Regions from separate parts of the Pelagibaculum spongiae genome, predicted to be linked through region 2. Evidence: riboswitches for the same ligand, from Rfam matches in the RefSeq annotation. Region 2 holds a riboswitch; each other region holds the start of a gene.
What was found. Region 2 has a riboswitch for cobalamin ahead of DC094_RS02825 (ribonucleoside-diphosphate reductase subunit alpha). Riboswitches for the same ligand answer to the same signal wherever they lie in the genome.

Region 1 (10,889 bases), 520 kb from region 2:
CCAAAGCAATAGAAATGCTATTAAAAAGACCCGACAGCGATGCAAAAGAAGTTCAGCTGGCCAAACTGCAAACCTTAACTGCGGACACTTTGCTTGCCCAGGTTCAACAACTAACCCCTCATCGCCGAGTCAATTTGGTGTTTAAAGAACAAGATCAAATTCGCCGGCAAATGATTAAAGGTTCGCTGCCAATATTGTATCCCGACCTAGCAAACCAAAAACTACCCGATTTTCGACCCTGCAGCGCTCAGCCTTCTCGTGCAGATCGATTGGAACGCTTGGACAAAAAAATCGAAGAAGAAGTTTTTATCCCTTCATTACGAATTCATCGATATATCGAAAATAATTAATTAACAATTGAGCCTGTAACTAATCTTAATGAAAAGCCCTGAACAGGGCTTTCAATTATGGCTCAAACTTTCCAAGCTTTTAGTTACCTTCCCCAATCAAAATCAGCTTGCCTGTTTTGGGATCTTTATAGACCTTACCAACCGCTTGATAACCGCTACCTGCTTGTTGAATACCTTGCGGAACTTGCGGCAATTCTCTACCCTGCTGGATTTCTGTTTTCTGAAAATGCTGTTTTAAATCTGGGCTGGCAGCAACTAATGCAGCAATCAACCCACAAGCAAACACCAGCATGATATCCAGCAGATTAGCCATTGGCCCCATTGGCTCAGCATCCTGTTCATCAAACCGGTTTCGGCTAAATCGATCAACCATCGGATGCCACCTTTATCGTTTTCTGTGCACTAATCGCTGCGACTGTTGATTGACTGGGCGTATTTGTTTGTTCGTCAAATTGTTGAGAAGCTTGGTGGTTTGCTAACGAAACTTGTTGCTGAAGATCCATTTCATCAAGTAAATCGCTGTACCAGCGTCGTCGAAGCCGAGCTAAAACAAAACCGAAAATACCTGCCAACAACCCCATAACCGTAGTATCGAATGCAACCGTCATTGCCGTAGTTAAAATTTTCAGTTCACCATCACCTAAAGCTGCCAGGCCAGGCCCAAGCGGGATTAGAGTACCCATCAAACCCAGCATCGGTGAAATTCGAGTAATAAAATCAGCTCGCTCAATACGTTTTCTAGCTAATTTTTCAACTTGATTAATAGTTGCTTTTTCAGCCAACTGTTTTAATCCGTCAAACCGCTCTCCAATTGCTTGCCCTGCTTCCCAAATCGATAAGAATACCATTAAGATCAGCAACCAAATTACTGGTTCAAGCAGCCAATTAGTGAGCTGATGCATTAATGAAATTGAAAAAGATGACAACATATTAAATCCCTCTTCGCCCTTTCGCGATACCTGCAATCATGAGCAAAAACAAAAGAACAACAGCAGCAATCAATAAATGATTTGGTTGATCAACCACTTGTTTCGAATCACTTTCAGAGGCTTGCCGTGCATCTTCGGCTTGCTGCGCATCCTCTGAAATAGTCGAATTATCTTTTGGATCTTTTAGCTTTGACAATGGTTTATTCAATTGCTGGTTTACAGATTTCTCATTAGTGGCAAGTTGGTTTTGATTATCTTCTTTTAACTTATTGTCAGTGGCAGGTTGGTTTAGCTGAATTTCCTGAATCGTAATCGGTGACGATACCAGCTGACTTTGCTCGGGTAATCGACTGGCATCTAGCACTGCTTGAAGTTTAAGGTTAAGTGCCGGAGCCAAATAATTTTGAATATTCTGATAAATTGGATGGTTAGCATGAGTATGTCCGCTACCGGGAATACCATTTTTAACGATACTTTCTGCAAACTGATTAGCTAACTGTTTTAAGGTTTGTTGATCGGTTTGCCAAAAGCCTTTTTGCGCTGCAATTAACATTACCGCTAAAATATTACTTGTTACTTGCTGGTTATGACCTTGCTGTAAAAAATCATCCAAACCCAGCTGTAATTGATCATCTATGTAAACTGCCTTTACTTCATCCCACACCCAAGACTTAATCATTTCAGGGCTAGTAACCTGCCAACCCCAAAGATATTCAATAAATTCACTACCCATGGTTCTGGCACCCGCATAACCTTGCTTCATTAATGGTTTAATCCACTGGGGATTAAAAAACCGCCCTCGTAACTCACTAGTTAAAGCCAATTGCAATGGATCAAGACGGGCTTTCTCTGCCGATGCATGTTGAATTACAAAGCTGTCTGGGGCTTTACCGGTAACGGTTTCAATCGCCAAATTTAAACCACCAAGATAATCAAACGCATCATTGTTATCAATTAATCCATACAAATTACTCGCACGACCTAGATAACTTTTTCCTACCTTTTCTAACTGGGCAGAAAAAGCTTTCTGTGCACTAATTCCTTGGGCATTAATACCATAAGCGTGTCCCATCCGTGTAATGTAGGCTTGACCTAATTGCTGGCGATCATCCCAGCTACCTGAACGCTCAACTAATCGGTTAATCCCTGCGCCATAAGCACCTGGTGCCGTGCCAAAAATTCGCAAGCTGGCTTGACGACCTATTTGCTGTTGCGATAAATGTCCACCTGAAGTTCTCAATAATAACCTAGCTTCATCTAACCAGTTTGCCGCAACTAGATTGTTTTCTAATGGTTCATTTCCTAACAGATCCTGTTGATTCACTCCTGCTGGTAGCGCTTGCAATGCACTATTCAAAGCCAGAGATAATGCGGGATAATCTTGTTGAATGGTGACACCACTTGCTGCCAGCGCCATTAATACAGCCTGATCCAGCCAGAGAATTTGCTTACCGTATAAATCTCGAAATAACCCCGACGTAGTTAATAGCACATCATGTCGATTGGGCCTTTGTGGTGTTAATGGCACCAATGTCATTTGTTTAACAATGCCTCGGCTGTTCCATATTGGCTTGACTCCTAACATATCAAGTGCAAATGCAATCATCGCGCCTTCATCGCGAACCGCATCAGATGCCCAAAGAATTACTGCTTCTTTTTTTGTTAATTGTGCTGGAGTTTGATTTTCTCTGGCCTTAGCGGCTAATTCAGCACCCAACTGATAACCCAACGGGGTTGGCAATAAACTACTATCTAGCGCATGAAAATTTCTCCCAGTGGGTAATACCTCGGGAGTTTTTATCGGGTCATTACCTTTCGCCGGTGCAACAAAACCACCATTCAATGCATTGATAAAACTATCCATCTCGGCTTTGGGTGATTGCTGTAGATTGGCTTTCCAGCGCTGCTGTTCCTTATTAAGCGCTGCACTTTGACCTTTTGCATTTTCTGCTAGCGAGCCACCAATCATTGATTGTAACATGGTGTCTATCGCCGGTTTTTTCCACGGCTTGCCAAATATATGCAAACCAAGCGGCATAAAACTTTCTTGGAGTTTTGTTAAGTAATGCCCTACTTCATGTAATAAGAAATCATCTTCCACTTGATCAAAACCAATCCCTCTTACCTGCAGTTCTTCATCCATACTGGCTTCTAGCGCATCTCTTAAATTCAGTTCCTCAATTTTTTGACGAATTTGTACTACAGCACGTTTTACGGTTGCTTGATCAGAAGCCGCTTCAGCACTTTCAATTAATTGGCGCAAGCTTAATAAGCCATCATAAAGCTCTGTAACTGCCAAAGGTGGTGTTAAATGGTCAATCATTACTGCCATACCGCGACGCTTTGCCTGAATACCTTCTCCGACTCCATCAACGATATAAGGATAAATGCTCGGTAAACCTGCTACCATTTGTCGAGAATAATCATTAGCATCTAGGCCAAGGCTTTTACGTGGCAAAAATTCATAAGTGGAGTGACGCCCTACATGAACTAACGCGTCAGCCTTAAAATGATTTTTTAAATAATAATAAAAAGCCATATATTGATGCGGTGGCGGAAATGACATATTGGCGTGCAACAATTCTTCATTTAGTTCCCAACCACGAGGCGGCTGCGGCCCTACAAATATATTGCCAAATTGCACCCCGGGAATCAGCAAACGATCTTGCCATACCATCGAGTAACCCGGTGCTTCACCCCAGCCTCGCAGGCCTTCAATTTCTAAATCAACAATGGCTCGAATATACGTTTTAGCTTCTTGTGCGATCTGCTTCGCCTGGCCGACCGTAGACTGTACAAGCATGGTTTGATATTGCTGTTTGACTTGGACTAATAGCGACAATGCTCTTTGACGATTTTGACTTCTTACGCCGTCAAGCACATGGCGTAAATCTTCCAAAGTCCGGAAAATTGTTTCTTGCAACAGCTGCTTAGCTTGTTTTTGCTGCCAGTTTTTACTAACTAGCTGCGTATCAACAACTGCTGTTAACCACCCTAACGGACCATCAACCATTTCCTGCTGAATAGGTTGGGGTAAGCTGGAAAACCATTGCTGATAATCATCACTGGAAACACCTGCGATTAATGACGACATTTTAGCCAATGCCGATTTATCTTGAGGTAAATTCACGCCTTTTTGTTGTAATAAATCTAGTAATATTTGCGGTGTTTCAGGCAATGTCCCTGTTTGATAACCTTGCGCCTGCAAATTAACCAACATTTGCCATAAAGAATCAACAACATTTAAATTATCAGCACCAATGTTATGCCGACCCGGTGGGTGGTTATAATAAATTAGTGCCACTCTCTTCTGTTGATTGGCTTTAGTCGATAACGATAACCAACCATTAATTCGCCTAAGCATATAGTCTATTTGTTCAGCTATCGGTTGACTGGTCGTTATTTTTAACCCAGTTAGTGAATCGGTCGTTGTCACAGACGTAGCCGCTAACACTAATGGTTGGCTAACTCCCTGTAGTTCGGGCATTGCCACACGATAATGCACTGAATCTGCTGGCAACCCTTGGCTGGAAAGTTTCCACTGTGCGTAGGAGTATTCTGTGAGTCGGATTCCCTTTAAAACTGGCACATTTAATTGCTGTAATTTTTTACTGACTTTCAAACGACCTTCTCCACCACCCAGCACAAAATCTTGCAAAGATACAACGGCTAATTTTATTTCGGATAAGGAGATTTTATTTATTTGGTTAGTTTGTTGTTGGCGGAATAATTGCTGAATCTGAGAAATGGCATAAACCGTGGGTTGCCCCCAACCAGCCAACACCGACAGGCATTGATAGGAAGTAGCCTTACAAATTTGCTGATGTAGCGCCCAATCGCCTGGACGGTCAGCAGCATCATGATCAAGCAATAATAATATTGGCTGTTGCCAATCAATTTGATTGGCAAGTTTCGCTAAACTGTATGGCCTTGCTTGTAAAAAATAACGAACACTCGCAGGTAATCGCGGTGGAAAGCGCATTAATTGTTCAGAAAAACTGGTTTCTGTAATTAATAATCGCCAAATATTAGCCACATTCTGGTTGCTTCTGGCCCTCCAATAACTGGTCGCTAATAACCAACGAGAAAATTCAGGAAAGCGAATTTGTTGCTGTTTTAACCAGTTGTCAATTTCATCAGCTTCGGTAGGTTTGGAAAATAACTTTTTCTTTTGTTGTGCTGACAAACTCTCAAATGGCAATACCTGTGCTGACTGTCGGTTCAATTTTAATAAACGATGATCGCTATTAATCACCATAATCGAATCATTTTGAATATTCATAGCCAACAAGCGCTCTACTAATTCACCGAACACCGATGCAATCAATAGTTGATCACTTTGTTTGATCAGCTCAAGTAACGCCGGTTGATCCATCGCTTGAACTTGACTTACGCTGCGCAGTTGAATTTTTTGATCCGGAAATTGTTCTAAATATCGATGAGTTGCTGCTGCTAATGCAGCTGCCGACCGATCAGAAACGATCGCCAAACCACTATATGAAGTAGTCGGTGCCACGGATAACGGAACGTTAGCCAGAACCGATATCGGAAAAAAAACTAAAGCGAACCAACTAACGAGCAGCTTTCGAGCAAAGAGAAATAAAAAATTGCGCATGCAGAACTCCTGAAGCTAACACACGCACCAACACAGGAGAGCACATAACTAAACCAGCTCAAGATATTAAGGACCGTTAAAGACCTACATATTGAAGCGATTTAGGTGCACGAGAACACACGATTTCCGTAATACGGAAATAGCGATTCGGATCACCCCGCCCGATGCATTTATAGTATTCAGGCCGGTCTCCGGGCTGGGATATAATAGGGAAAACTTACTATTTGACCTATTATGTCGAGCCTTCCCATTCATAAATAAATGAACAGTGGCTGATTCGACTTAAAATCCTTACCGTTGCGGGGGCAGCACAGGTTACTCCTGTTTCCCGATTATCACTGAAGCTACTCTGGCGGCATTTAGCCAATTCAAAGTAACCGGTCGTGCACCTGAAAATTGGCGCACAGAGTAACTGTAAAGTTGCTTCAGCTCAATTGATTATTTTTTTGTAATTAAACATCGCTTTTTCTTTACCTACTGACGCTCTAATTTTTATCTCCTATTCAATGCATCAACCAAAAAAAATGGCCACTATGTTTCCATAAGGGCCATTTTTATTCAGGATCGAATTTCGATTTAAGGAATTAATCTATCAATGGTTAATTGATACATTGAATTAGCTAATTCAACTGGCCCCAAAATCCCTTCCAGATCACCTGATGATGCAGTAGGTCCACCGCCTTTAACTAAACGAGCAACTACCATTACTTTTTGTCCGGCGACCAAGGGTGCGCCAGTCATGGTATTACTGCCATCAATGGTGACTTCCAGCGGTAAGCTATTAGCACTTTTACGCACTGCAGCAAGTGGTGGCCCACCAGCTAAAGGTCGTAAGAATACAAACAAACTATGGTGTCCGTCGATTGCATTTTTCAATTGATCTGACAAATCCAAACTGACGGTAATGCTAATATCTGCTGCGTCGGAAGATGAAGCGACTCCTGCCTGAGTATCAACTTGAACATCAGGCTGCTGAGCAACGGTTGGATGCCCTTGTGGCATAGCTTGGCCATGCGGTGAAGCTGTAACACTGCCTAATTCTTTCTTAGCAGAAGCAATACTTTTATTAAGCAAAGAAGCCAAACGCTCTTCATTTGGATAATAATTAATCACCGTTTCCCAAGCACTAACCGCAGCCCGGAAATTACCCTGCTGATATTCACCCATACCCAGCACAACCATGCTGGAATAAATTTCAGGTGCTTTTTCCCAAGCTTGATTTAAAAGGTTGCGAGAAAAAGTAGTCAAGCCTTCATTATTCACCAGCGCCCGAGCGTAATTGAGCATGGCACGAGGGTTACCTGGATCATTATTCCAAACTTTACCCCAAGCTTGAGCAGATAAGTCAGGCCGTTGCACCTGATCTAACGCCATGCCTAACAGCGGCCAGCCCTCTTGGTTTAATTCACCGTTCTGCAAACCTGCTTGCAATACTCGAATAAACTCACCTGCATTATAATCACCCAGATCTGATGGTAGATCTCCAGTGATAATCGCCTGCTTAGCTAATTGATTCAGTTCGACCGTTGCTTCCATCCACTTAAAAGCTTGCGGATCGCGCTTGGCAATATAAATACCACCCACTAGCAATGGCAAAATACACAAAGCGGCAATAATCGCTGTTTTACCTGAGTTAAAATCAGCGGTATCAAAGCTGCTTTTAGCGCTAGCATCTTGAAGTAACGTTAACTTGAGTTCTTTTTCTAGTTTTTGGAAATCACTGGGATCTAATAATCCTGAGGCCTTATCTTGCTCTAGATCTACCACACGTTCTTTATAAGCTTGAACGTTTAAACCTTGAGGGTCTTCTGCTTTAAATTCTGTTTTCTTCCAAAGCGGAATCGACAACACCAGTAGCGCCAGTAAAACTAAAACAACACCGGCGAATACAAATTCAATCATGCTTCTTTTGCTCCTGCTTCAGCAAATCGGAGACTTTTCTTTCTAGATCTTCATCAGCCTTGCCTTCATTTGCCTCGACTTCGGCAGTTTGCGCCTGCCCCCGAACAAACTTAAAAACAATGAAGCCACCTAGCAACAACAAAATCCACGGGCCAGACCAAAGAATTAAATTAATCCCGCCGGTATCTGGACGATAACGAACAAAATCACCAAAACGATCGACTAGAAAATTAACAATTTGATCATTGCTTTCGCCCTGGCGTACTTTTTCATACACCAGTTCCCGCATATCAATTGAAATTTGCGAATTAGAATCAGCAATATTCTGGTTTTGACACTTAGGGCAGCGTAGCTCTTCAATTAAATCTCGATACCGTTCTTGCTGCTGCACGTTATCAAATTCATAAACATCAATCGCAGCAAAACTAGCCATAGAAAAAACCATTGCGGCAACAAAGGTAATGCCTGCCAACAATTTCATGATTTACCTCCAGCAATAAGTGGCTGAAGCGTTTCCTGCCAAAATTTAACCGTCATTTCACCGGCATGGCGATAGCGAATCACGCCTTCTTTATCGATCAAGAAGGTTTCTGGAGCACCATAAACCCCTAGATCAAAACCCAGCTTGCCGTCAGGATCAAAAATATTAACCGCATACGGATCGCCTAACTGGTTCAGCCATTGATTCGCAGCACCACGCTCATCTTTATAGTTAATCCCATAAATATTGACGCCCATATCAGCTAACTTCATCAACGCTTTATGCTCAACCCGACAAGTCGGACACCAAGTAGCCCAGACATTAATTAATGCTGGGCCTTGGATATCGAGCTTGGAGACGGTTTTACCCGCCTCCAGCTGATTGAGTTGAAATTCAGGAAACGGCTTGCCAACTAAGGCAGATGGCAATTTGGTTGGATCATTTTGCAATCCAAAAACAAATAATCCGGTCAACAATCCAAAAACAGCTAATGGGATAAATAAAAGCCATTTATTTTTCATGCAGTTTTCGCTCCCTGAGCCAATTTAGCTTTGGCAGGCTTTCTGGCACGATATCGACGATCGGTTATTGTCCAGAAACCACCCAACCCCATAATCAGTGCGCCACCCCAAATCCAGCTGATAAAAGGCTTGTAATAAATACGTACTGCCCAAGATTCGCCCGCAAGAGGCTCACCCATCGCAACGTATAAATCGCGCGTCCAACCGGTATTAATTGCTGCTTCAGTCATGCTGTTTTTATTCACGGTATATGAACGTTTTTCTGGCTGCATGATGGTTAACATATCACCATCTTTCCACACCTGAAGTTGCCCTTGAGCCGCAGTATAATTCGCACCACGGACTTCTTTGACACCCTGCCAGATAAATTCATATGGACCTGATGCGACTTTATCGCCGACTTCCAATCGCACAGTTTTTTCAACCGAGTAGGCACTCGACATCACCACACCGACAATCGCAATCGCCACACCGATATGAGCCGTTAACATGCCCTTGTAGGAAGGCGTTAATTTCCGAACACCTGAAAAAAATGACGGTGCATTTTTAGTCTTTTCTTTAACTTGGCGAATCGTTCCGAAAAGCACCCAGAAAACCAAAGTCATGCCAAGAAAGGTGCCACCATCTGCGCCGCCATAAAGTGCCAACGGCAAACCAACCCCAGCAGCCACTGCTGCCAAGAGTAAAATTGGATAGTCTGGCAATAATTTACGAGGATCATTTTGTTTCCAGCGTAAATTCGGTGCAAAGCCCATTAAAGCTAACAAACCCAAGGCTAAAGGAACGAACATAAAGTTAAATACTGGCGGCCCAACTGAAACCTTGTTGCCCATTGCATCGGCCAGCAGCGGGAACAAGGTTCCTAACAGCACACCCATACAAGCCACAACAAACAGCAAGTTATTAACCAGCAGCGCCGATTCTAAAGAATAGGGTTTGTAATGGCCTTCACCTTTTAATAACGGTGCTTTAATCGCAAACAAGGTAAATGAACCACCAACAACGACGCAGAGGAACATTAAAATAAACAGACCACGGGTTGGATCAGAAGCAAAAGCGTGAACCGAGGTTAAAACGCCAGAACGCACCAAGAAAGTGCCTAGCAAACTGAGCGAGAAGGCCAAAATTGCCAACAACACCGTCCAGCTTTTAAATACACCTCGTTTTTCAGTCACTGCCAATGAGTGAATCAAAGCTGTACCGGCCAACCATGGCATTAACGATGCATTTTCAACTGGATCCCAGAACCACCAGCCGCCCCAGCCAAGTTCGTAATAAGCCCACCAACTACCTAATGCAATACCAATAGTCAGGAATGCCCATGCAGCAGTAGTCCATGGTCGTGCCCAGCGCGCCCAGGCCGAATCTAAACGACCAGAAAGCAACGCCGCTAAAGCAAAGGCAAACGCCACTGCAAAACCGACATAACCCATATACAAGGTAGGTGGGTGAATGATCAGGCCGAAATCCTGCAACAGCGGATTTAAGTCAGCACCATCCAGTGGGAAGTCAGGCAACAACCGGTCGAATGGATTGGAAGTAATCACGGTGAATAGCAAAAAGCCCACCGCAACCATGCCCATAATCGCCAGCACACGAGAAATCGCCGCTAATGGAATATCGCGACTAAATGCTGCAACCGCCGCACTCCAGCCAGCTAATAAAGTTGCCCACAATAATAAAGAGCCTTCGTGTCCGCCCCATACTGCTGAAAGCTTGTAATACCATGGCAGCAAACTATTTGAGTGTTGTGCTACATATCGAACAGTAAAATCATTGTGCAAAAACGCTTGGCTTAAGCAAACAAACGCAATTACTAAAAATAAGAATTGCCCCAGTGCTGCTGGTCGAGCTAGCGCCATTAGTTTAACCGTACCTTTGCTGGCGCCAACCAGTGGTAAAGTTGCTTGCACCATAGCCATCACCAGAGCGATGATTAGCGATAAGTGGCCTATTTCAGCGGTCATTCAACACCTCAGTGGGTATGGCTGAAGATTTTCCGGGGAAATCCCGGACCTTGATAAATCAACCCGGTATAGATCTGTACTAGATCTGCACCGGCATCCAGTCGTTGCATTACGTCTTCAGGCT
Region 2 (10,889 bases):
TTTTACTTCTCTTTGAATGCAGCAAACCCGAAGCTAGATTTTTAACCTAACTCCGGGCTTTGATCAACTATTAATCTCTTGCTGTTAATTACTGGATAAATCTAGCATTTGCGAAACTAGTCCCAACTTAAAGCACCACCGGTTTGATACTCAGTCACCCGCGTTTCAAAAAAGTTCTTCTCTTTACGCAAGTCCATCATTTCAGCCATCCACGGGAAAGGGTTACGCGGATTATTATAAATTTCCGGCTCTCCCATCTGAGTCATTCGACGATTAGCAATAAACTGTAAATACTCTTCCATCAATTCAGCATTCATACCTAACACACCGCGTGGCATGGTGTCTTTGGCATAAGCAATTTCTAATTCAGTACCGTCTTTGATCATATCTCGAACTTTAGTTCGGAAATCTTCGGTCCATAAATGTGGATTTTCACGTCGAATCTGATTGATCATATCCATGCCGAAATTCACATGCATCGATTCATCACGCAAGATATATTGAAATTGCTCAGCGACACCGACCATTTTATTGCGACGACCCATTGATAAAATCTGGGTAAAGCCGCAATAAAAGAAAATACCTTCCAATACGCAATAAAAGGCAATCATATTAAATAGCAAAATCTGATCGGTTTCATCGGTACCGGTATTAAATGTAGGATCTGAAATTTGCTCAGTGTATTTCAAACCCCACTCTGCTTTGGCAGCAACACTGGGTACTTCATGGTACATATTGAAGATTTCACCTTCATCCATGCTTAAAGATTCAACACAATATTGATAGGCATGGGTGTGTATCGCTTCTTCGAAAGCCTGGCGTAAAAGATACTGTCGACATTCCGGGTTGGTAATCAAGCGGTAAACTGCTAACACCAGATTATTAGCTACTAGAGAATCGGCAGTAGAGAAAAAACCAAGGCTTCTTTTAATAATTAAACGCTCGTCATCACTCAGACCTTTGGGATCTTTCCACAGTGCGACATCACCCGCCATGTTAATTTCTTGCGGCATCCAATGGTTAGCACAGCCATCTAAATACTTCTGCCATGCCCATTGATACTTAAATGGCACCAGCTGATTTAAATCAGCACGGCAATTAATCATTCTTTTTTGATCAACCTTCACTCGCTCACTATTTTCAGCAGACAGCACAGCACCAGCAACAGTTCTTGGTTGATCTGCTTTCGGTTGCTGGTGAACTGGCTGTGGTTCTGCAGCTTTTTGTGATGCTTGTTTTATAATTTTTTGCGTAATGACTTCTGACTGAATTACTGGCTGTGCTTTTTTAGCCGCGGTTACTTTATTTTTGGCGACAGGTACTTCATCCCATTGCAGCATAGTTTCTCCATTGCGCCGATATAATCGGCGCTGAATTTTTATCAATATTGTTTATTTAAATAGGTTTTATTGGCAGGCTTCACAATCTGGATTATCAATACTACAAATCGCTGGCTGAGCAACCGGCGCAACACTACTTAATGAACCTTGCTGCACCGTAGATTTTTCTGTTGAAGTCGCACCGAGGCTTCTTAAGTAATAGGTGGTTTTCAAACCCTGTCTCCAGGCACTTCTATACATTTCATCTAACTTTTGGCCGCTAGGTTGACCCATATATAAATTGAGAGACTGCGCCTGATCAATCCATTTTTGTCGGCGGCTAGCTGCCACAATCATGCTCTCAGAATCTAATTCAAATGCAGTGGCAAATTGAGCACGAATAGCAGCAGGAATCCGTTCAATTTGTGCCACAGAACCATCGAAGTATTTCAGATCATTGACCATCACTTCATCCCACAAACCTTCTGCTTTTAATGCCTTAACCAACCAAGGGTTAACAACGGTAAATTCACCAGACAAGTTAGATTTCACATATAAATTGCTGTAACTCGGCTCAATCGATTGACTAACACCGACAATATTAGAAATTGTCGCGGTTGGTGCAATCGCTAGCAAGTTAGAATTACGCATTCCCTGCTCGGCAATTTTTTCACGCAGTGCAGGCCAATCCATCTGTTGGGTTAAATTCATTTGCAGCTGGCCTGGCTGGCGAGCATTTTCCAATAGGTTGATTGAGTCGATTGGTAAAATACCTTTTGACCACAATGAACCTTGGTAGCTGGAGTAAACACCTCGCTCTTTAGCCAAGTCTGACGAAGCACTCAAAGCAAAGTAGCTAATAACTTCCATCGACTGGTCAGCAAATATCGCCGTTTTAGGATCATCCCAGCTCAAGCTTTTCTTATATAGAGCATCCTGAAAACCCATCATGCCCATGCCAACTGGCCGATGCTGCATGTTCGAAGTTTTCGCTTTTTCAGTCGGGTAATAATTAATATCAACCACGTTATCAAGCATTCTGACGGCGGTTGTAATTGTCCGTTGCAGTTTTTCTAAGTCTAAATCGCCATTGGCTTTTAAATGTGCAGGTAAATTAACCGAACCTAAATTACAAACCGCGGTTTCAGTATCAGAAGTATTTAAAGTGATTTCAGTACACAAGTTAGACGAATGCACTACACCTGTATGCTGCTGTGGGCTGCGTAAATTGCATGGATCTTTAAAGGTGATCCACGGATGTCCGGTTTCGAACAACATGCCCAGCATTTTACGCCATAAATCCTTGGCTGCTATTTGCCGTGACTGTCGTAATTCACCTGCCTCAGCTAGCTTTTCCAATTCCAGATAACGTTTTTCAAAGGCTTTGCCATATAAATCATGCAAATCGATCGCTTCATCGGGTGAAAATAAAGTCCATGACTGGCCAGCTTCCAACCGTTGCATAAACAAGTCAGGTACCCAACAAGCAGTATTCATATCATGGGTACGGCGACGGTCATCACCGGTGTTTTTGCGTAGCTCAAGAAACTCTTCGATATCCAAGTGCCAAACTTCTAAATAAGCACATACTGCGCCTTTTCGCTTGCCACCCTGGTTGACTGCAACCGCAGTGTCATTAGCTACCTTAAGGAATGGCACCACACCCTGTGATTTTCCGTTAGTGCCTTTAATATGAGCACCTAACGCACGCACTGGCGTCCAATCATTACCTAAACCACCGGCCCATTTCGACAATAATGCATTGTCTTTTAATGCATCAAAAATACCATCCAGATGATCCGGAATTGTCGTCAAATAACAAGATGACAGTTGAGAACGCAAGGTACCGGAGTTAAATAAAGTAGGAGTTGATGCCATGTAGTCAAAGCTAGACAGCAACTGATAAAACTCAATGGCTCGTGTTTCTTTATCTGCTTCATTTAATGCCAGCCCCATTGCGACTCGCATAAAGAATAGTTGAGGTGTTTCAATTCGCTGATCATTTACATGCAACAAGTAACGATCAAAAATCGTCTGTAGCCCTAAATAACTGAATTGTTTATCTGCTTCAAAATTAATCGCTTCAGCAATTTTAGCTAAATCAAATTCTGCCAACTGAGGGTTAATTAATTTGTTTTCAATGCCGATTGCCAAGCTGGCTTTAACTGTTGCCAATGCATCAGCATCAATAGCGGTTAATTGTAAAGTACCTGCCACCCGCTGCCTGATTTGAGATAACAGCAAGCGTGCAGCCAATGCATCATATTCAGGTTCTTTTTCGATCAAAGAACTGGCCGTAATTAATAAAGAGCTTTCCAACTCTGCTTGGGCAATCCCTTGGTACAAACTATCGAATATCAGTGCGGTATATTCTTTTAAGTCGACGGCTTCAAGACCAATTGCCAGAGGCTTTATCAATTCAATCAACGACTGACGATCAATAGCCCAGTTTTGGCCATTTTCACCTTGTACTTCAAAAGCCGGTTCTGGCTCATTTTGATCTTGAGTTTCTTTACTGGCCTGACGTGCTAATGCATGCGCTTCACGATATAAAACATAGGCACGTGCAATTAACTGGTGTCCATCGCGCATTAATGCCAGCTCAACCTGATCTTGAATTTGCTCAATGTCTAAAGTGCCACCAGTCGGCATGCGCGAAAAGAAAACAGACAATACTTGAGCGGTTAATTGGTCGGCAATCTGATGGATACGCTCGGGAATAATGGCATTACTGTTTTCAGGGAATTCAACTGCTAAAAAAGCTTTGCTAATCGCAACACGAATTCTTTCTGCATCAAAAGTGGTGACTTCCCCACTGCGCTTGCGAACCTGAAATAAATCAGTTGAGGCCTGACCGTATTTCTGGTTCAGGGAAACAACAGAGTTATCTGATGCAAGGGCATTGGAAGATCGGCTTGGGGACATTGCAGCTCCTTTATTATCGCGTAAATTCCACACGGGGCAGCTACAAGCTCGCAGACAGGCACCGAATATCGGTGTCTTATTGTCTTGCTAGCTTCCCTGCCCTTTTCGCGAGGACTAGAAAATATGATGCTCAGCTCCGCTGAGTGACACTATCTGTAAAAGCGGTGTAAGACCGCGTGAAACTGTGTCGATCTGGCAGGTATTCGGACTTAGGAGCACGTCACTTGATGATGATTTTCTCGATCATTTGTGACACCTACATGGCGGCTTCCCATTCATAGATACATCCCTGATGAACAGTGCCTGGCCTGCTGGCCATGCCATTTTTGTTCTCCAATACCGCTGCGCGTCAGTGCCGGATTCTCACCGGGCTTCCCTGTTGCCTTGCCTGAATCTGCAAGTAAATGCAATAGCCTTACGCCATTTCAATTCCACCAGATGGTGAGGCAAACCAGAACCGCCGACACAATATATAGTGATTCACAATTTGGTCAAGCGCCAATCGAATAACGCCGCAACAGGCGCATAAGCGATCGATTCCTTAGTGGCAAACCTCGCATTTAAAGCGACTGGTTTACCAGCAATGCTCTTGTAAAAAAATCTTCATAAAAATTTCTGATAGGTAGTCACAATGCTTTGAATCGCTCCGACAATCGATTTGGCTTGTCACGATATAGCGCCAAAAACCGCCATACAGGTATGACCAGTTTCCATCCATCTGCCAGACTTGTCACGGCGCGCTGCTCTGTCAGAAACTGACAATCAACACAAAAGCTAACAGTTTGAACCCGCTCACCTGCCGATACTCTCTTTACTAAACGACTCAACTGGCAGACAGCACCAGCACTAATCGACATTGAACTTTCGTATCTAATACTGTTTGAATAACAACAGCTGCAAAACTAGCGCTGTAGCATCAGCCCAGGACAATCAATCTTGAGAAAAAAAAGCGCTTTATTCATGAGCTGCCTAATGATTGCCACTCTGTCTGCCAGTTTGGCGGCAATTGCTTGGCAGCAATCATTAGATAACCACCGCAAGGAATCGTTGGCAGAACTGTATCGATTTCGCAAAGGTCTTGATAGCCTGCTAGATCGGCATAAATATTTACCTGGTCTTCTGGCACAACACTCTCTACTCAGTAACGCGCTAGCCAATGAATCTGGGCTAAATCCGCAACAGCAAGCCAATCAGTTTTTAGAAGAAGTTCGCCATGTCACTGAAAGCGACACTATTTATTTGATGAATAAAGCGGGCACTACGATATCTTCCAGCGATTGGCGAAGTAACAACAGTTTTGTTGGTCGTAATTTTTCTTTTCGTCCTTATTTTACTCAAGCAATTAAAAACGGTAACGGACAATATTTTGCACTAGGCACCACTTCACTAAAACGCGGTTACTATTTTTCAAGAGCTATCTATCAAGGTGCCGATGCAATTGGCGTTGTTGTGGTTAAGGTTGATCTTTCGTAACCATTCAGCATGTCACACCAACCGATCCAATTTCTTCTGAATAAAGTCCGGCCATTTACCCGCAAATAATAACGACAAAGCCTCCCCAACACCGACCCCATGTTTTTGGCAGGTCGATATATAGCTCCGGATTCTGCAATACGCTTTCACGCCATCCCATGAGCGGAAGCAGCCTGATATCTTCTGCTGAACCTTGCTCATACGGAAGTCCCGTTCACCCTGATTATTGGTAAACGGTGCTCGGGTATTACTCATAAACCGCAGCACGTCTGCTTCAAAATCCCGCAGCCGTTCTAATAAATTTCTCGATTTACTTCGTGCTAATTTCCCTCGTTTTAATTGACCTTTTTTATCCGCTTTTTTTGGCTCAGGTGCCGGACATTCCCGATCACCTGCTTTTAATATTTTTCGATATCGCTTCACCCATTTTTGACACTGCTTTTCATCCAACTCACCCCCCGCCTCATTGACTGCTGTATTCATTTCATAAAGCAGATCTTCCATTGCCTTGGCCCACTGCTGGCCATCTTGCTCATGGGCTCGCGCCAATTCACGTACATGATGGGCGTTACACAATACATGCAAGCACAGCACAAATCGGTAGTAGCTTTTCCAGTGATCGTGTACCAATAAACCGGTAAATTTAGGCAAGATGTCGATCGCTTCCATTGCCTCGATACCTCTTGATTCATGCGCTTCAATCCACGTCCAGCGGTCATTGCTCGCGACATGTAGCCACTTTCGTTTACCATTGATATTGACGCCGGTTTCATCGGCATGAATCAAATCTCCAGCACGCAAAATAGCCGGTACTAACTGAGCAAATGGCTTCAGTCGATGAAAAGCTTCCTGATTAAAATTGGCAAGGCTACCGGTGCTGATTGGCGCATCCAATATCTCAGCGAAGTGCTTTTGAGTCCGTTCATAAGGAATCAGCTGGTAGCTCGACATATAAACCGCGTTGGCTTTAAACTCATTGCCATATTGTATTGGCCGAGTGACCCCTTGCGGAAACTCAGCAACAAACTGGTTACCCTGCTCGTCTTGTAGAATCTGCGCCCGATATTCGGTGACATATCGGGTAATACGAACATCAACTACTTGGCGGCTTTCACTGCCAACAACACGGTATTTTCCTTTCGGCAATTGGCTACGATCAATCGTAATATCCAGCACTTCATCTTGGTCTTTCTCCGGTGATAAGTTACTGCCTTTACGGCCCCGCTGCCCTCCTGGGCTTCTATTGCTTCTGGTGCCCGATTTCTTTTCTCGATTAGGATCTGCCGATGGCGGAATGCTGGAGTTTTTGCTGTTTAGCCCTTTGCTATCAAGCAATATCTTAACGACGAGCATCAGCATACGAACCATCGCCACCAGTTCGGGCGGTAAGCGTTTGCTTTTGGCTAACAATCGCTCGGTTTCAGCGATGGTTTTATTAATTTCGATTGAGTCCATGCGGTTATTATCGCACAGGTTTTCAGGGTGGTTTTTTTGTCTCTGAGGCTTACTGTGGCGACTTTTTAGAAGCGGAATGCTGATGCGCTATTCTGAGCAAAAAACATTGATAATCAGGTGTGTTAATAGCAGTTTAATGCGGCGTTTAAGTGGTATTCTGAAAGAGGTGCTTAAATTCGGGAAAATATCAAAAAAACCTGTCAAGCGATTTTTATATTAAATTGTGCTGAATGGTTACGATCTTTCTAATATTGAAGACCAATGGGAAAGCCCGTGGGACCAAGGACAATTAGTCCTTGCCGCTTCAGATCCAGATGGCGTGCTATTTATTTCAACTCAAGCCGACTGGCGTTTAAAATCATTACAACCACTTACAGATGCACAAAAAAAACAACTAATCAGCAGCCGACGCTACCCCGACAAGACCATTTCTGCTTTGCCTTTTGTAAAACCTGAGCCTTTACTACAAACACTGCATAACAAGCAACTGATTAAAATTGCCCCACAAGATAAACAAGCAGCTTTTCATTTACTGCACCAACAAGTTGATATGCCCGACACTCAATGGCGACTTCATCTATTTAGTCGCATGACTTATCCGGCTAACCAAACATTATTAGTTTTTCTACTCAGCTTGGTGGTACTAACACTACTAACATTGTTAGCGGCATTTCTGCGAGAACGCATTCGTAACGAGCGACGCTTAACCCTCGCTAGAAATCAGCTAGAAGTTCGAGTAGAAGAGCGTACTCACGAGTTATTGGGAAGTAATGTCCAACTAAAAAAAGAAATCCAAATACGCAAGCAAGCCCAAGAAAGTTTGCAAGAAACTCGCGATGAATTAGTACAAACGGCCAAAATGGCATTGTTAGGGCAAATGTCTGCCAGCATCAATCATGAATTGAACCAACCGTTAACTGCTCTGAGTAATTACGCAGAAAATGCACTCAAACTATTGAAAAAAGAACAGTATGATAAAGTACAAAGCAACTTGCAGTTAGTGGTCGAACTCAGTCGTCACATGGCAGAAATCATTGCCCGATTTAAAATATTTTCTAGCAAGCGTCCCGGCAATATCAGTCAACTGGATTTAAATAATTCAATCACTGCCGCCATTAAAATTATTCACCCACAAATAGAAAAGCAACAAGTTAAATTACGACTACCAAACATCAATAAAAAAGTACTGGTTAAAGGTGACTCGGTTCTACTGCAGCAAGTATTGGTCAATTTGCTCAGCAATGCAGTGCAGTCCTTAGAAAACTTTGAAACAAAACAATTGGAAACAGAAACCGATACAACCGAACCACTCGTTCGGCCTGAAATTGAAATTCATTTAATTGAAACCAGCAATAGCTGGCAATTATCGGTACTGGATAACGGCTGCGGAATTAGCCAACACGATATTGAACATATCTTTGAACCATTTTTTACTACCAAAGGCAGCGGTGAAGGGCTTGGCTTGGGACTGCCAATTTCCAGGCAAATCATGCAGCGTCTTGGCGGTAATTTATTTGTCGAAAGTGATATTCAACAAGGAGCCTGTTTCACCATGGAACTGGCTAAAGCCGATAATTTATGAATTCAACAAATCAAATTTCCAATATGAGTAATCTACCTAACCCTCAACCTCGAATTTTACTGGTCGATGATGAAGCTTATTTACGTGATTCAATACGACAAACGCTTGAATTAGAAGATTATCAAGTTGATTGCTTTGCGAACGGTGAGCATTTATTAAAAGATCAAAAACTCGAACAAGTCGGCCTACTAATTACTGATATTTCTATGCCGGGTATGAGTGGTTTGCAATTAATGCAGCAGATCAACCAAAGGGATAAAGATTTACCGGTTATTTTGATTACTGGCCATGGTGATATCAGCATGGCCGTTCAAGCAATGCGTGATGGCGCATGGGACTTTATAGAAAAACCTTTTTCTAACGATCGCTTGCTGGACGCGGTAAAACGCGCAATGCAAAAACGTCAGCTGGTATTGGAAAATCGCCAGTTAAAAGTCGACATAGAAGCCCATACCGCTCCTGGCCCGAGAATTCTCGGTAATAGCGAGCCAATGCGTCAATTACGGCAAATATTAAAAAGAGTAATTAATGCACCTGCAGATATTTTAATCGAAGGTGAAACAGGCACAGGCAAAGAGTTAGTGTCTCGTTATTTGCATGAGCACTCTAACCGCCAACAACATAATTTTGTTGCTATTAACTGTGGTGCGATTCCAGAAAACCTGATCGAGTCAGAACTATTTGGCCATGAAGCAGGTGCTTTTACCGGTGCAGGTAAAAAACGTGTGGGTAAGTTTGAACATGCGAATGGCGGCACATTGTTTCTAGATGAAATTGAAAGCATGCCGATATCACTTCAAGTGAAAATTCTGCGGGTGTTGGAAGATAGAAAAGTAGAACCACTAGGGTCTAATAAAAGTATCTCACTCGATATTCGAATAGTCGCTGCCACCAAAACCGACTTAAAGGCATTAAGTGACCAAGGCAGTTTTAGATCCGATCTGTATTATCGATTGAATTTAGTCAATGTACATATTCCACCACTTCGACAAAGGTCCGAAGATATAGCACTGCTTTTTCAACATTTTACCTTAATTGCTTCAGCACGATATCAGAGTGAAATCGTACCCTTATCTATTGAACAACGTCAGGCATTACTCAAACATCAATGGCCGGGCAATGTTCGCGAGCTGCGTAATTTAGCTGAACGCTATATCTTAATGGGTAGCCATACTCCTTTTGATTTTTCTGCCGCAGTGAGTTCACCTAATGGACTTTCATCTCTATCAGATCAAGTAGAACAATTTGAACGGAGTCTGCTAGAACAGGCGCTGGAGTCAAGCAAGGGCAATCTCAAACAAGCAATGGAAGTGCTAGACCTGCCACGAAAAACCCTTTATGACAAAATGAAAAAACATCAATTAAACAAAGAAATGTTTAAATCGGCAGAATAAAGCACACCTCTTTTGACAGAGACTCTACTCATCTGCATTACAATGTTTTGTTTGGGTGACAATCCACCCATTACTTTTTATAAAATTGGCGGATTCCCGCCAATTTTCATTTTACTGGCATGATTTCAGCACTCCAGCAAACACTTACCCAGCGATACTTTAGATCACTTTTTTTGATTCTGGCACGTATCTAGCATTTATTATCAGCAACCAACACCAATAGTAAATATCGAGAGCACATTGCTCAACTCGGTTGTTTCAAGGCAAGCAAACCTTACTTGAACGCTGCACAACCAAGATTTGATGCGCTCTTCAATGCTGCATAAAACAACGATTCGGAGCCAAATTATGAAGATGCGAAAGCTATTAAAGCACTCCTTAATCACCATCGCTGCTGCCACGACACTTATTGCGTCAGGCTTGTTACAAGCCAGACCAATTGAAATAAAATTTTCTCATGTAGTTGCAGAAAACACGCCAAAAGGCCAAATGGCACTCAAATTCAAAGCGCTAGTTGAACAGAGGCTTCCAGGAAAAGTACAAGTCAAAGTATTCCCAAACTCTCAACTCTTTGGTGATAATAAAGTATTGGAAGCAATGATTCTTGGCGACGTTCAATTAGCTGCGCCATCGCTGTCAAAATTTAAAAAATATACCAAAAAATTGCAGGTTTTTGATCTACCATTCTTGTTTAAAGATATGGAAGCGGTAGACAGGTTCCAGCAAGGCCCTACCGGTCAA
Region 3 (10,889 bases), 640 kb from region 2:
GGTTTTGATAACTTCGGCCCTAGCTATGAAGATTGGGGTAGTGCTGAAACCTTGATGTTGTGCGGTACCGACCCGTATGAAACTAAAACCATTATCTTCACCCAGTACATTATGCCGGCAGTGCAAGGTGGCATGAAGGTCGTGATGCTGAACCCACGTGAAACCGCCGGTATTGCATGGCTGAAGAAACATGGCGGTTTGCACATCGACCTTTATCCCGGCACAGATAACCTTGTGTTAGGCGCGATTGCTCGTGTGATCATGGAAAATGGTTGGCAAGATGAGCAGTGGATCAAAGACTGGGTTAACAGCAAGTGGGAATCCAATTCCGGCTTTGGTCAGGGTACCCGAAACACGCCTTGGCAGTGGCGCACCACTTGGGGCAAGTTCCAAACTAACGGCTTTGATGACTACCGTAAGTGGAACTACGAGCAGGACGAATTTGATCCGAAATATGCGGCTGAAGTTGCCGGCATCGATCTAGAGAAAATCTACAAGGCAGCAGAAATGCTGGCCAAGCCTAAGCCAGATGGCACCCGGGTGAAAACCTCAGTCGGTATCGAAAAAGGCTTTTACTGGTCAAACAACACCGCAAACACCAATGCGATTTCTACCCTGTCGACCATTGTTGGTGCCGGTGGCCGTCCAGGTCGTGTGGTAGGACGTTTAGGTGGTCACCAGCGTGGTGGCCAGTCGGGCGGTAAATATCCAAGAAACAAGTCTCCTGAGAAAGTACCAGGAAGGCGTAGACGTTCATTGGATACCGATCGCTGGATGTATTCAGGTCATACCCGTTTTGCCCATGTTATCGGCACCACTTGGATTCAGGCGATGTGTGGTAGCCAAGGCTTGCAGAAGAAATTCTGGGAACTGACCACAGCAAATCCGCACCAGGTTTACAGCGGTGATAAGCAAGAAATCATCAACACCTTAAAAAGGCGTGCAGATTCTGGCGGCATGGTGGTGATCAACCAGGACATCTACCTGCGTGATCCAATCGGTGCTCGCTTTGCTGATATCGTTTTCCCGGCGGCAAGTTGGGGCGAAGAAGACTTCATGCGTGCCAACGGTGAACGTCGTTTGCGTTTGTATCAAAAATTCAATGACGCACCGGGTAATGCCAAGCCAGATTGGTGGATTATTTCCCAACTAGCACGTCGTATGGGCTTTGAAGGTTTTGACTGGAAAAACTCTAACGAAGTGGCAGAAGAAGCTTCACGTTTTAGCCGTGGTGGCCGCAAGGCATTCCATATGGTGAAAATTGCGGCGCATAAAGAAGGTAAAACCTTGCATCAAAAGATGCGTGAAATGGGTACCGAAGGTATTCAGGGGCCAACCTTCTACAACTACAAAACCGGCGAGTTGGTGGGTAGTAAGCGTTTGCATGACACCGAACTGGCGAATGACACGGCTCAGTTAACCAAAATGGGCCTAGAGAATGGTCCGGTTGGTGCCAACGTGCTGGGTAAGAAGATGACTCACTTCAACTCCCAGACCGGCAAAATTAACATGCAGAAACACCCATGGAATCTGTTCAGTGATTTCTATGAGTGGTTGAAGCCTGAAGATGATGAGCTGCGTTTCAGTAATGGTCGTATTAACGAAATCTGGCAGTCAGGTTTTGATGATGTTGAACGCCGAGCCTATACCATTCAACGTTGGCCAGAAAACTGGGTGGAAATTCACCCGGATGATGCCAAGGCGCGTGGTATTGAATCGGGCGATCAGGTGATGATGTACTCGAATCGAGTGGCTAACTTCAAGGATACAATCCTTGGTGTTGATAGCGACGAATTCCAGTTCTCAACCTTGATGAAGAAGGGCCATATCAAGTTGGACACAGCTGCAGTAACCGGTGTTGCCATCGTCACTCCAGCAGTCAAAAAAGGTGTGCTTTACGCCAATATGATCGATATGCGTCAGCCTTCCAACTCGTTAACCACCCGTGTTGTTGACCAGATTTCTGGTAACTACAACTTTAAAATGGGTGTTGCCAAGATCAAAAAGCTGGGTGAATCACGCTACAAGCATGAATTCCGTAGCTTCTCGTTTGCACCACGGAATATTGTTTAAACAATGTCCGTAGCGCAAACAAAAAAAGGTAGGCCGCATTTAATTTAAATAGCGGCCACCGGAGAGCATGCAAGAGCAAAGCCCCAATCAGAAATGGTTGGGGTTTTTTTTGTTAGGTAGAATGATAGTTTGTCTAGATGACGGTTTATTTCAAACAAATAATAGTCAATGGCAAGATGTTTTAACTAAATTAATGTTTTAGTGGTGACGCATTTGAAATGAGACATTTTAAGATGAAATTGTTTATATGCTTTTTTCGTTATATTAAAAAATTCGGTAGAGCTCCTTTGGTCGGGCTAATACTTGCTTCTGACTAAAATATTAACAATTTGTATTAATTGTAGCTCTAACTCTGTTTGATATTTGGTATCGGAATTTTCAAATTATTTGAAAATTCAATTTATCTAAAATAAAGACAGGCTCTGCAGTATGAATCCCAGTTCTCTTGCTCGTTTACAGCGAGGCGATATTCTTCTGATGAGTGATGCTTCTAGTACGTTTAACCACTTTGCAATCGCCTTTGGCCAGGCGTTGATGACTCATAATCGAGGTAGCAGTAAGCTGACGCATGTAGGAATATATGATGGTCAAGGTGGCATCATTGAGGCATCGGGACAGGCCGGTTTACGAATAGCTAGTTTAGCCAGCAAGGCCGGTTTAAAATATAAAGTATTTCGACTAATTGGCGAATCTTACCAAGCGACCTGTGAAATGGCTGCAGATATTGCCGCCCAGTTATGTCAACGAAGAGCTGCCAATCCAGATTTATTAGTTGACCAAGGTTTCGGCCGTTTTGCCAAGAAAAAATCAATTTCAAGTGTCTTTCGTCTTTCTTTTATGTCAACTAAGGCGCAAATGCATCTTGAATCGTTAAAACAAGATCCAACCATAGACCGCGGATTTTACTGTTCAAATTTAGTGACTGAATCTTATAATCTTGCTTGTTTATATGAAGAACAAGATTTGCTTTTTAATGTCGATACTCGAATCGTTTCACCTAAAAAAATCCATTCTCAAATTAAGTCAGATGCAAATAATAATTGGCAATATGTAGGTAAGTTTGTTGTTGAAGAAGACACGTTGGATTGGTCGAATTAACAATCAGTAATTCAATTTTTATTCGTTAAAATAGTAGGGTATCCTCCGTAGCAACGAAGATACTTTCAGGTAGGATTAAATCTATGACTTTGCGGTAGTCGGGCGAAAAAGGATAGTGAAAAGATGTGCGGAAGGACAAATGTTATTTATTGGTAGGATAATTGTATTTGAATAGGGGAGCTTTGGAGGCTGCATGGCAACCTCCAAAAAATATTTTACCGATCGGTAAAAATGATCTGTGAAGGATATAAACCCTCGGTACTAATTCTTGAACCAATCTGGATATCTGTAGCTGGATCGATTCGATCTATACCTGCATCAGAAGGATGTGCAATGCCTAGCCATAAATTCAGGTTAGGCGATGTCTCGATATAACGAAGGTCTTGATTAATATAGCCTTGTACTGGGTTGGTCAGGATATCACCGGTGCTAGGGTTAAATTTAACTAGAGACACATCTTGATATGCGTTATACGCCAGAATATATCCAGTATTGCTATCAACTAGCGCGATACCGCTTACCTTAGCGCCAAGATCATCGTCATCAACCAATAAATTGGTTTGGTAATTACTTGGGTCAATAGTCTCAATGCCACCAATAAAAGTGTTTGAGGCAAAGCTACCAATGCTAGAAATATACAGTTTTCCTGCAAATTCTTGAATGCCATTTGACCATGGGTTTACTGTATCTAATTCAATGCCTTTAAGAGCAGCGGGATCATCTGTTGGGTTAGTATCGATTTCTATATCTGTCAGAGTATCAAATACTGCAACATAACTACTTTGACTCGGAGCGAAACTAATTAAGCGCTGCATAGTTATAAATAATTTTCCGTTATAAATAACACCAGAATGTGCTTCAGGCCTTCCGTCAGTATCTGCTTTAGAAATATAATGAGATAAATCGATAGTACCGATTCGATAATCACTTTCTGTGGTTGCAGACGGATTAACGATCCAAACTTTAGGGCTGTTGTTACGAATTAAATACGCTTTTTTATCATTTACGAAAACAAGTTGGTGTGGATTGGATGACGAAACATCTACTTCTGAAGATGAAGCATTAGCGCCGAAACTCCAAATTATATTGCTTTGATCATCTAAATGATATTTTTTAATGCGATCAATGCTGAGTCGACCGATATGGTAAAAATGATCGTTAAAGGTGTTTACTGCATAATCAGATGCAGAGTTACTAACAGCAGTCGAAATAGTTAAATTATCAAGTGAAATGGTTTTTAACTGACTTGCAGAAAAATCCGGAGTGACAGTTTGAATTAAAGCAAAATTGATCGGATCAACTGGGTCGACTGGATCGACTGGATCGACTGGGTCGACTGGATCGACTGGATCGATTGGATCAACTGGGTCGACTGGATCAACTGGATCAACTGGATCTACAGGGGTTACTAGATCTACAGCGCCTTTATTGTCATTGTTCGAAGAACCACAGCCTGTTAGAGCTAAAGCAACAGATAGTAAGGTAAGAGAAAATATGTTTTTTTTCATTATATCAATCCGAGTGAATTAAAGTTGATAGCGCCATGAAATACGAGCTTCTAGTCCTGGAGCGATATATCGATTAAACAAAATATATTCCTTGTCCAGTAAATTGAGTAATGAAGCATCAAAAGAATGTCTGCCAATTTTTAAACTAGCAAAAGCGTTCCATAACTCTATGTTTGTGGTTGGTTCAGCGATTTCAGCACGGTTGTGGAATAAATTATCACTGAGGTCGTAGTCTATACCTGCAGCCCAGTTGCCTTGAGCATATTGAGCAGAAATTGTTTGTTTGAATTCAAACAGTCCAGGTAATCGTTTGTTATCAAAAGAAAGAAATGGACTTTTTTGTCGAGATTTTTGCCAGGTGTTTGCAGAAGCTAGGATCAGGTTTCCCCATTGGTAATTTAAGTTTAGTTCCAGTCCATTGATGTCTGCTCTAGCGATATTTTCACTGCGACCAATGCCACGACTATCATAAATTGTTGCAATTAAATTAGATATTTTCCTGGAAAATAAAGAAGTAGAAATGCCAATATTGTCTGCATCATATTGCCAAGCGAGTTCACTGTTAATAGCAACTTCAGGCTCAAGATCAGAGTTAGCAATGGAATAGCCAAGATTGCCAAAGAGTTCTCTTTGCCCAGGGAGTCTGTGACTCTTACTGATGTTGGCAATAATTTGGTGCGAATAATTCGGCTGGAACTTTAAAGAAAAGTGACCGCTATAAAGCATGTCACTCTTTGTTGGTTGCGCCATACCTTGAGCTTGCTGATCTTTATAATATTCCATGGCAAGTGTTGCTTCAGATTGCCATTGTGGATTTATTTCGATCTGGCCACTAAATGCACTAGCCAACTCAGTTCTTTCCCATTGAGATCTTTGGGCGTCTGCTATGTTATGGCTGTTGTATTTCTCGATAGATGCACGATTCACCCAAGTTAACGAAATATCTTCAATATATTCGTTGTACCCAGCAGTTACTTCAAAACGATTGTTTCGGTCTAGCTGATTTTTAATTTTAGAAATCCCAATGTTCATCGAGGGATCTCCGAAGTGTTCTGAGCGATTATAAATTGAAGCCTTGACGCTCAGATCGCCATTAAACAACGGCTGGCTGTAAAGCATGTTAGCAATGGCTAGTTTAGTTTTTAGATAAGCATCATTTGTAATGACATTTTGTAATGTAGGCTGGTTTTTGTTTTTGTCAGACAATAATAAAGAGTAATCAATAAACTTCTGATCTGAGATTGTCTGTCGATAATACGCATAACCTTGATATTGGCTTAACTCATTGTTGTATCTTTTTTGATTTTTATTATCAATAAAGTTTCCAGTGCTATTATAAAATGAATAATCATTGTCACTTGTAATGCCGCTAAGGGCGAAGCTACTGTTGGTTTCTCCGTGATGAATGGCCAAATTTTTAGTAGAAAAACTACCTAGGCCGAGAGAAATATCTGTTTGTGGCTTGGCTTTAAGCGTGACAATGTTAATTGCACCGCCAATATTAGAGCGGGCAAAAATAGCAGGGGTATAATTTTTATAAATTTCGATTCTTTCGACAGATGACAGGTTGATCAGCGAAAGATCTAGGCTAGCTCCTGCAGCATCGTTTAATAAAGAGCCATTGAGATAAATGCCTATTTGAGCGCCAGAAGCCCCGCGAACGGAGTAACTGGAATAACTACCATGCCCGCCAAGAGTTCGAATCTGGATGCCCGTTTGCTGTTTTAACAGTTCGGGAATAGATGTGATCTTTCCGAGAAATTGATCCCGGTTGATAACGGTAACTGATTGAAGGCTGTTGTCAGGATCTGTCTCAAACACAGATGTTTGCTGACCAATAACTTCAACTGTAGGGAGTTTTTGACGCTCATCTTCTGCATATGCAGTGTTATAGACTGCGAGAAGAGCAACTGAGCAAATAATAGATTTCACAATTCACCGCGTTTACCGAAAAAAATTTCAGTTACGAGGGAGCAAACTGCAAATGGCTATGAGGCCAAAATACCAGTCTGAACAAGTCGCCCGCCGCAACTGTGACTATGCCCAATTAGTTTTGCACTAAAAGGAGCTGGATTTAGGCCGGTCTCCGGGCTCTTGACGGGGGAATTCCCACAACTGAACCTTCCCATGAAATCACAGTGGTTATTTTCAGTCTTCGTCAATTACCGTTGCGGGGGCAGCTCAGGTATTTAACCTGATTCCCGATTATCCCTTTGCAGGGCACCTGTAATCGTGCGGCATTGTCGCGGTCAAATTGGGCCTTGTCAATCAAGTTAAAGATTCATTAAAAATCTTCAACAGAGTTAGTGGTAGCATGGTTATACGTGTCAAGTTGACCTGAAATTTGCAGGAGCGTGCTATGAATAATCCACTTTTAATCCAACCAGACTGGCCTGCGCCTGCCCATATCAAAGCTTGCTGCAGCACTCGCATTGGCGGTTGTAGTTCAGCGCCTTACGACAGCTTGAATTTGGGCGATCATGTTGCTGATAATCCACAAAATGTAGCGAAGAACCGTCAATTGCTGGCGCAAGTTGCTCAGCTTCCAGCGGCACCTGTTTGGTTACAGCAGACGCATTCTACGGTGGTAGTTGATGCTGCAACTGTCGCTGCGGGTGTTAATGCGGATGCGTCATTCTCCACTGACAAGGCCCAGGTTTGTGCGGTAATGACCGCAGATTGTCTGCCAGTGTTGTTGACCAATCAACAGGGCTCTGTGGTAGCTGCGATTCATGCCGGTTGGCGTGGATTGGCCGATGGCATTATTGAAGCGACGGTTGAAAAGCTGCGAGTTCAGTCTCCTGATAGTCAATGGATGGCCTGGCTCGGCCCAGCAATTAGCCAAAGTGCTTTTGAAGTGGGTTCTGAAGTTAGAGAATATTTTTTGGAAAAGGAAACCGGCTGTGCTTGCGCATTTATTCCTTCTGAAAATGAAGGAAGGTGGATGGCCGATATTTACACCTTGGCCAGACGCCGATTGGCTCATATCGGCATTGAAGATATTTATGGTGGCGATTTTTGTACCTATAGCAATCCAACCTGTTTTTTCTCTTATCGAAGAGATGGGCAATTTACCGGTCGAATGGCCAGCTTAATCTGGATCGAACCGTCAGTTAGGGCTTTGGAAATATAACGCCTCCCGAAAACCTGGGTGTGCTTGAAGTTTGCTCAGCTTACAACAAGCTCGGGTAAGCCTGTAGGCGCACCCGACATGATTTTCAAAAGAGCTTAACTTGGAATATCTATTAAATTCCGAGTTTCTAGCTTTAGAATGTTTATTTAATTTTTCAGATTTAACTATTGGTGGTTTTTATGATCAATCGAGTATCGAAGTTGACTGTAACAGTGTGTTCTTTTTTATTGTTAATAACTTCAGTTGCTAATGCCAATGAAGGAGATGTTGTTTACTTTAACTTTGATCAATTTTATGAGCACTCAAAAATAATCAAAGATGTGCAAACGAAAATATCAGACCAATTAAAGCAAGCACGCATGTCGCTGATGGAGAAAAACGAAAAAATAGAGCAGCTACGGGAAGAATTAACTAACAGTAATGACTACAGTAGCTCAGGATTGAAAAAAAGAAGAAAAAAACTTGAGCAATTGCAAGATAGTCTTAGTAAAGAAAGCAGTAAGTTTAAAAACAATGCGAGAATTCTGATTCAAGATAGTCGGAGTCAAATTAATTTAGCAGTAGAAAAAATAATTAAAGCAGTTGCTAAGCAAGAGAGATATAGCCTAGTCATTAACGCATCGCCCGAAGGAGATGTTAAGCAGCGCTTAACACCCGCAAAAAAAGTAGTCTTGTTCACTGATGGTCAGCACGACATCACACCTTTAGTAGCTGATGTATTCGATCAGCAATCATCAGTTAGCCAGTTTATTAAATAGCTTTTAGAATAGCTTTATTTGCAATGACAGTATGGCTGCTTGCAACGGATGGTATGGTTCAAATGTACGATTGGGTAATTATTGTAGTCGCCTGTTTCTTCTGGCTAGGTATGGTTTTTTATAAAATTGGCAACCGATATAATGGTGCCGATTGGGGTAGTCGATCAATTAATTTGATTGATGGTTTTTTACGTTGGTTTTTTATTCGCTGGCACAGGTTGAAAGCCAAACCGGTCATTTTACCTGAAGGCGCAGCACTGGTGGTTGGCAATCATATTTCCGGTATGGATCCGTTGCTGATGATTGCCTGCTGCAATCGGCCGGTGCGCTTTATTATTGCCCGGGAAGAATATGATCGCTGGTGGCTGCGTTGGTTATTTGACCGGGCGGGTTGTATCCCGGTAGACCGAACCGGAAAGCCACACATTGCCTACAGAGAAGCATTAAAAGCGCTGGAGCAGGGTGATGTTGTAGGAATTTTTCCATCGGGAAGAATCGTTCGTCCGAATGAGACCACCAAGCCAATTAAAGCCGGTGCAACCCGTTTGGCATTTCAAGCCGAAGCACCGGTTTATCCACTTTATCTGGATGGCGTGAAAGCTCCCGGCAGTGTTTTTTTATGTTTGGTGCTGCGAGGAAAAGTCACGGTGCAGCAGCAACAAGTGTTACAGCCAAATTTGCTGGACAAAAAACAAATGACGGAAGCAATTTTTAATTCAATTTATAAATAAACGTAATGAACCAGATTTGGGTGGAGATATTAGTGTGAAATATTTAAAGGCCTATGCCTTGATTTTTTTGGGCTGCATCAATAGTTCAAGTCTGCTGGCTGCAGATGGAAAAATGCAACTGCTAAACAATCACCAGCTTGAATTACACAATATTAGCAAGCCTCAGCAGAAAACCGTTAATGCACTAAAACCGTGGCAAAACCTGAGTGGATCCAGTTTTGCGCAATGGGCGCAGCACAGTCAGGCAGTTGCCAGCGCTGGGTTGTATTTTACCTCACGGCACAACAGTCAGACCCCACAGTTATTCTTTCAGCGCAAGCCAAATGCCCAAGCTGAAACCGTTAGCCAGTTTGATGACCCAATCCGTTCGGTAGTGAGTAATGGTCAGGGGCTGTTGGCGATCACTCGAGATCGTGGCGGTAATGAAGATAGCCAAATCTGGTTGTATGGTGCAGAAAAAAAACAGTTTAGTCAGCTAACCAGTCAGGCGAGAAATACCGACTTACTTTTTTCAAATCAGCAACTTTATTTCACCAGTAATTTACGAGATAAGAAATTTAATGATATTCGCCGTATCAATCTATCGACGCAAGCTGGGAAAAAAGCCAAAGAAAGTGAATTGATTTTTAGAGCGCCAGATAATTATTTGTGGCGTGCGGTTGACGTTTCTACAGATGGTAAGCAAATGTTGCTGAGCCATTATATTTCCAGTGTTGAGTCTGAAATCTGGTTGTTAAATATTCAAAACGGGCAGTATCGAAGATTATTACCATCAAAAAAATCGTCTGATATATCAAGCAGCAGCGAGCAGCGCAGTTTTCCAATTGGCTTTTCAGAAGATGGTCAATCAGCCTGGCTAGTCAGTGATGCCGGGCAAGATTTTTTAAGGTTTTATCGACTCGATTTGAAAACGGGTAAGCGGTTTGAGCAGGGGCCACAGCTTGACTGGGATATTGAAAATGTCAGTTTGTCTGCCGATAAAAAGCTGGCAGCGATTGTGGTTAACCAGAATGGTTATTCCAGGCTGTATCTGATGGACTTACTCACGAGTAATTTTCAGGAATTACCGCTAGCTGAACAAGGAAGAATTGCTGGCACTAAATGGGGTCGCTTTGGCTCAGGAATAGCTTTCTCTGGCGATAATCAACAACTGGCTTTTAGCTTGATTAGTGATCGAACGCCATCACGGGTGATTAGTTTGAAGGTTGCCCCGTTAGCATTGAAAGCAAAGCAATCTGAATATTGGACTCAGCCAAACCTTGGGCAGTTGAGTGGAGCCGATATGATCGTGCCTCAGTTAATCAGTTATCCGAGCTTTGACGGTCGAAAAATCCCGGCGTTAGTGTTCAGCCCAATTGCTGAGAAAAATACAGAAAAACAAAAATTACCAGTGATTATTTATATTCACGGCGGCCCAGAGTCGCAAACCCGTCCGGGCTTTCGCTCCAGTTTTCAAATGTGGGCGAAATCACTCAATGCCGTCGTTATTACACCGAATGTGCGGGGTTCTCGTGGCTATGGTAAGCGTTGGCTAGCATTGGATAACGACCTGAAGCGAGAAGATTCAGTAAAGGATATTGGCGCATTA

Region 1: another riboswitch for cobalamin. It lies ahead of DC094_RS00550 (cobaltochelatase subunit CobN); the one in region 2 lies ahead of DC094_RS02825 (ribonucleoside-diphosphate reductase subunit alpha).
Region 3: another riboswitch for cobalamin. It lies ahead of DC094_RS05540 (TonB-dependent receptor); the one in region 2 lies ahead of DC094_RS02825 (ribonucleoside-diphosphate reductase subunit alpha).

Annotation. Positions count from the first base shown of each region.
Region 1 is NZ_QDDL01000001.1:116,782-127,670, forward strand. Features, by position in the region: gene DC094_RS00535 (DNA replication terminus site-binding protein) at 1-350, shown strand, start outside; gene DC094_RS00540 (DUF2149 domain-containing protein) at 430-723, opposite strand; gene DC094_RS00545 (MotA/TolQ/ExbB proton channel family protein) at 716-1,279, opposite strand; gene DC094_RS00550 (cobaltochelatase subunit CobN) at 1,281-5,894, opposite strand; cobalamin riboswitch at 6,060-6,291, opposite strand; gene ccmI (c-type cytochrome biogenesis protein CcmI) at 6,471-7,796, opposite strand; gene DC094_RS00560 (cytochrome c-type biogenesis protein) at 7,789-8,277, opposite strand; gene DC094_RS00565 (DsbE family thiol:disulfide interchange protein) at 8,274-8,798, opposite strand; gene DC094_RS00570 (heme lyase CcmF/NrfE family subunit) at 8,795-10,765, opposite strand; gene pyrD (quinone-dependent dihydroorotate dehydrogenase) at 10,774-10,889, opposite strand, start outside.
Region 2 is NZ_QDDL01000001.1:639,917-650,805, forward strand. Features, by position in the region: gene DC094_RS02815 (DUF1289 domain-containing protein) at 1-1, opposite strand, end outside; gene DC094_RS02820 (ribonucleotide-diphosphate reductase subunit beta) at 117-1,340, opposite strand; gene DC094_RS02825 (ribonucleoside-diphosphate reductase subunit alpha) at 1,407-4,244, opposite strand; cobalamin riboswitch at 4,422-4,671, opposite strand; gene DC094_RS02830 (hypothetical protein) at 4,871-5,101, opposite strand; gene DC094_RS02835 (PDC sensor domain-containing protein) at 5,205-5,717, shown strand; gene tnpC (IS66 family transposase) at 5,730-7,172, opposite strand; gene DC094_RS02845 (sensor histidine kinase) at 7,396-8,754, shown strand; gene DC094_RS02850 (sigma-54-dependent transcriptional regulator) at 8,751-10,148, shown strand; gene DC094_RS02855 (TRAP transporter substrate-binding protein) at 10,497-10,889, shown strand, end outside.
Region 3 is NZ_QDDL01000001.1:1,278,989-1,289,877, reverse strand. Features, by position in the region: gene DC094_RS05555 (molybdopterin-dependent oxidoreductase) at 1-2,073, shown strand, start outside; gene DC094_RS05550 (C40 family peptidase) at 2,503-3,171, shown strand; gene DC094_RS22525 (hypothetical protein) at 3,387-4,679, opposite strand; gene DC094_RS05540 (TonB-dependent receptor) at 4,698-6,611, opposite strand; cobalamin riboswitch at 6,740-6,923, opposite strand; gene pgeF (peptidoglycan editing factor PgeF) at 7,039-7,812, shown strand; gene DC094_RS05530 (OmpH/Skp family outer membrane protein) at 7,992-8,570, shown strand; gene DC094_RS05525 (lysophospholipid acyltransferase family protein) at 8,633-9,301, shown strand; gene DC094_RS05520 (alpha/beta fold hydrolase) at 9,336-10,889, shown strand, end outside.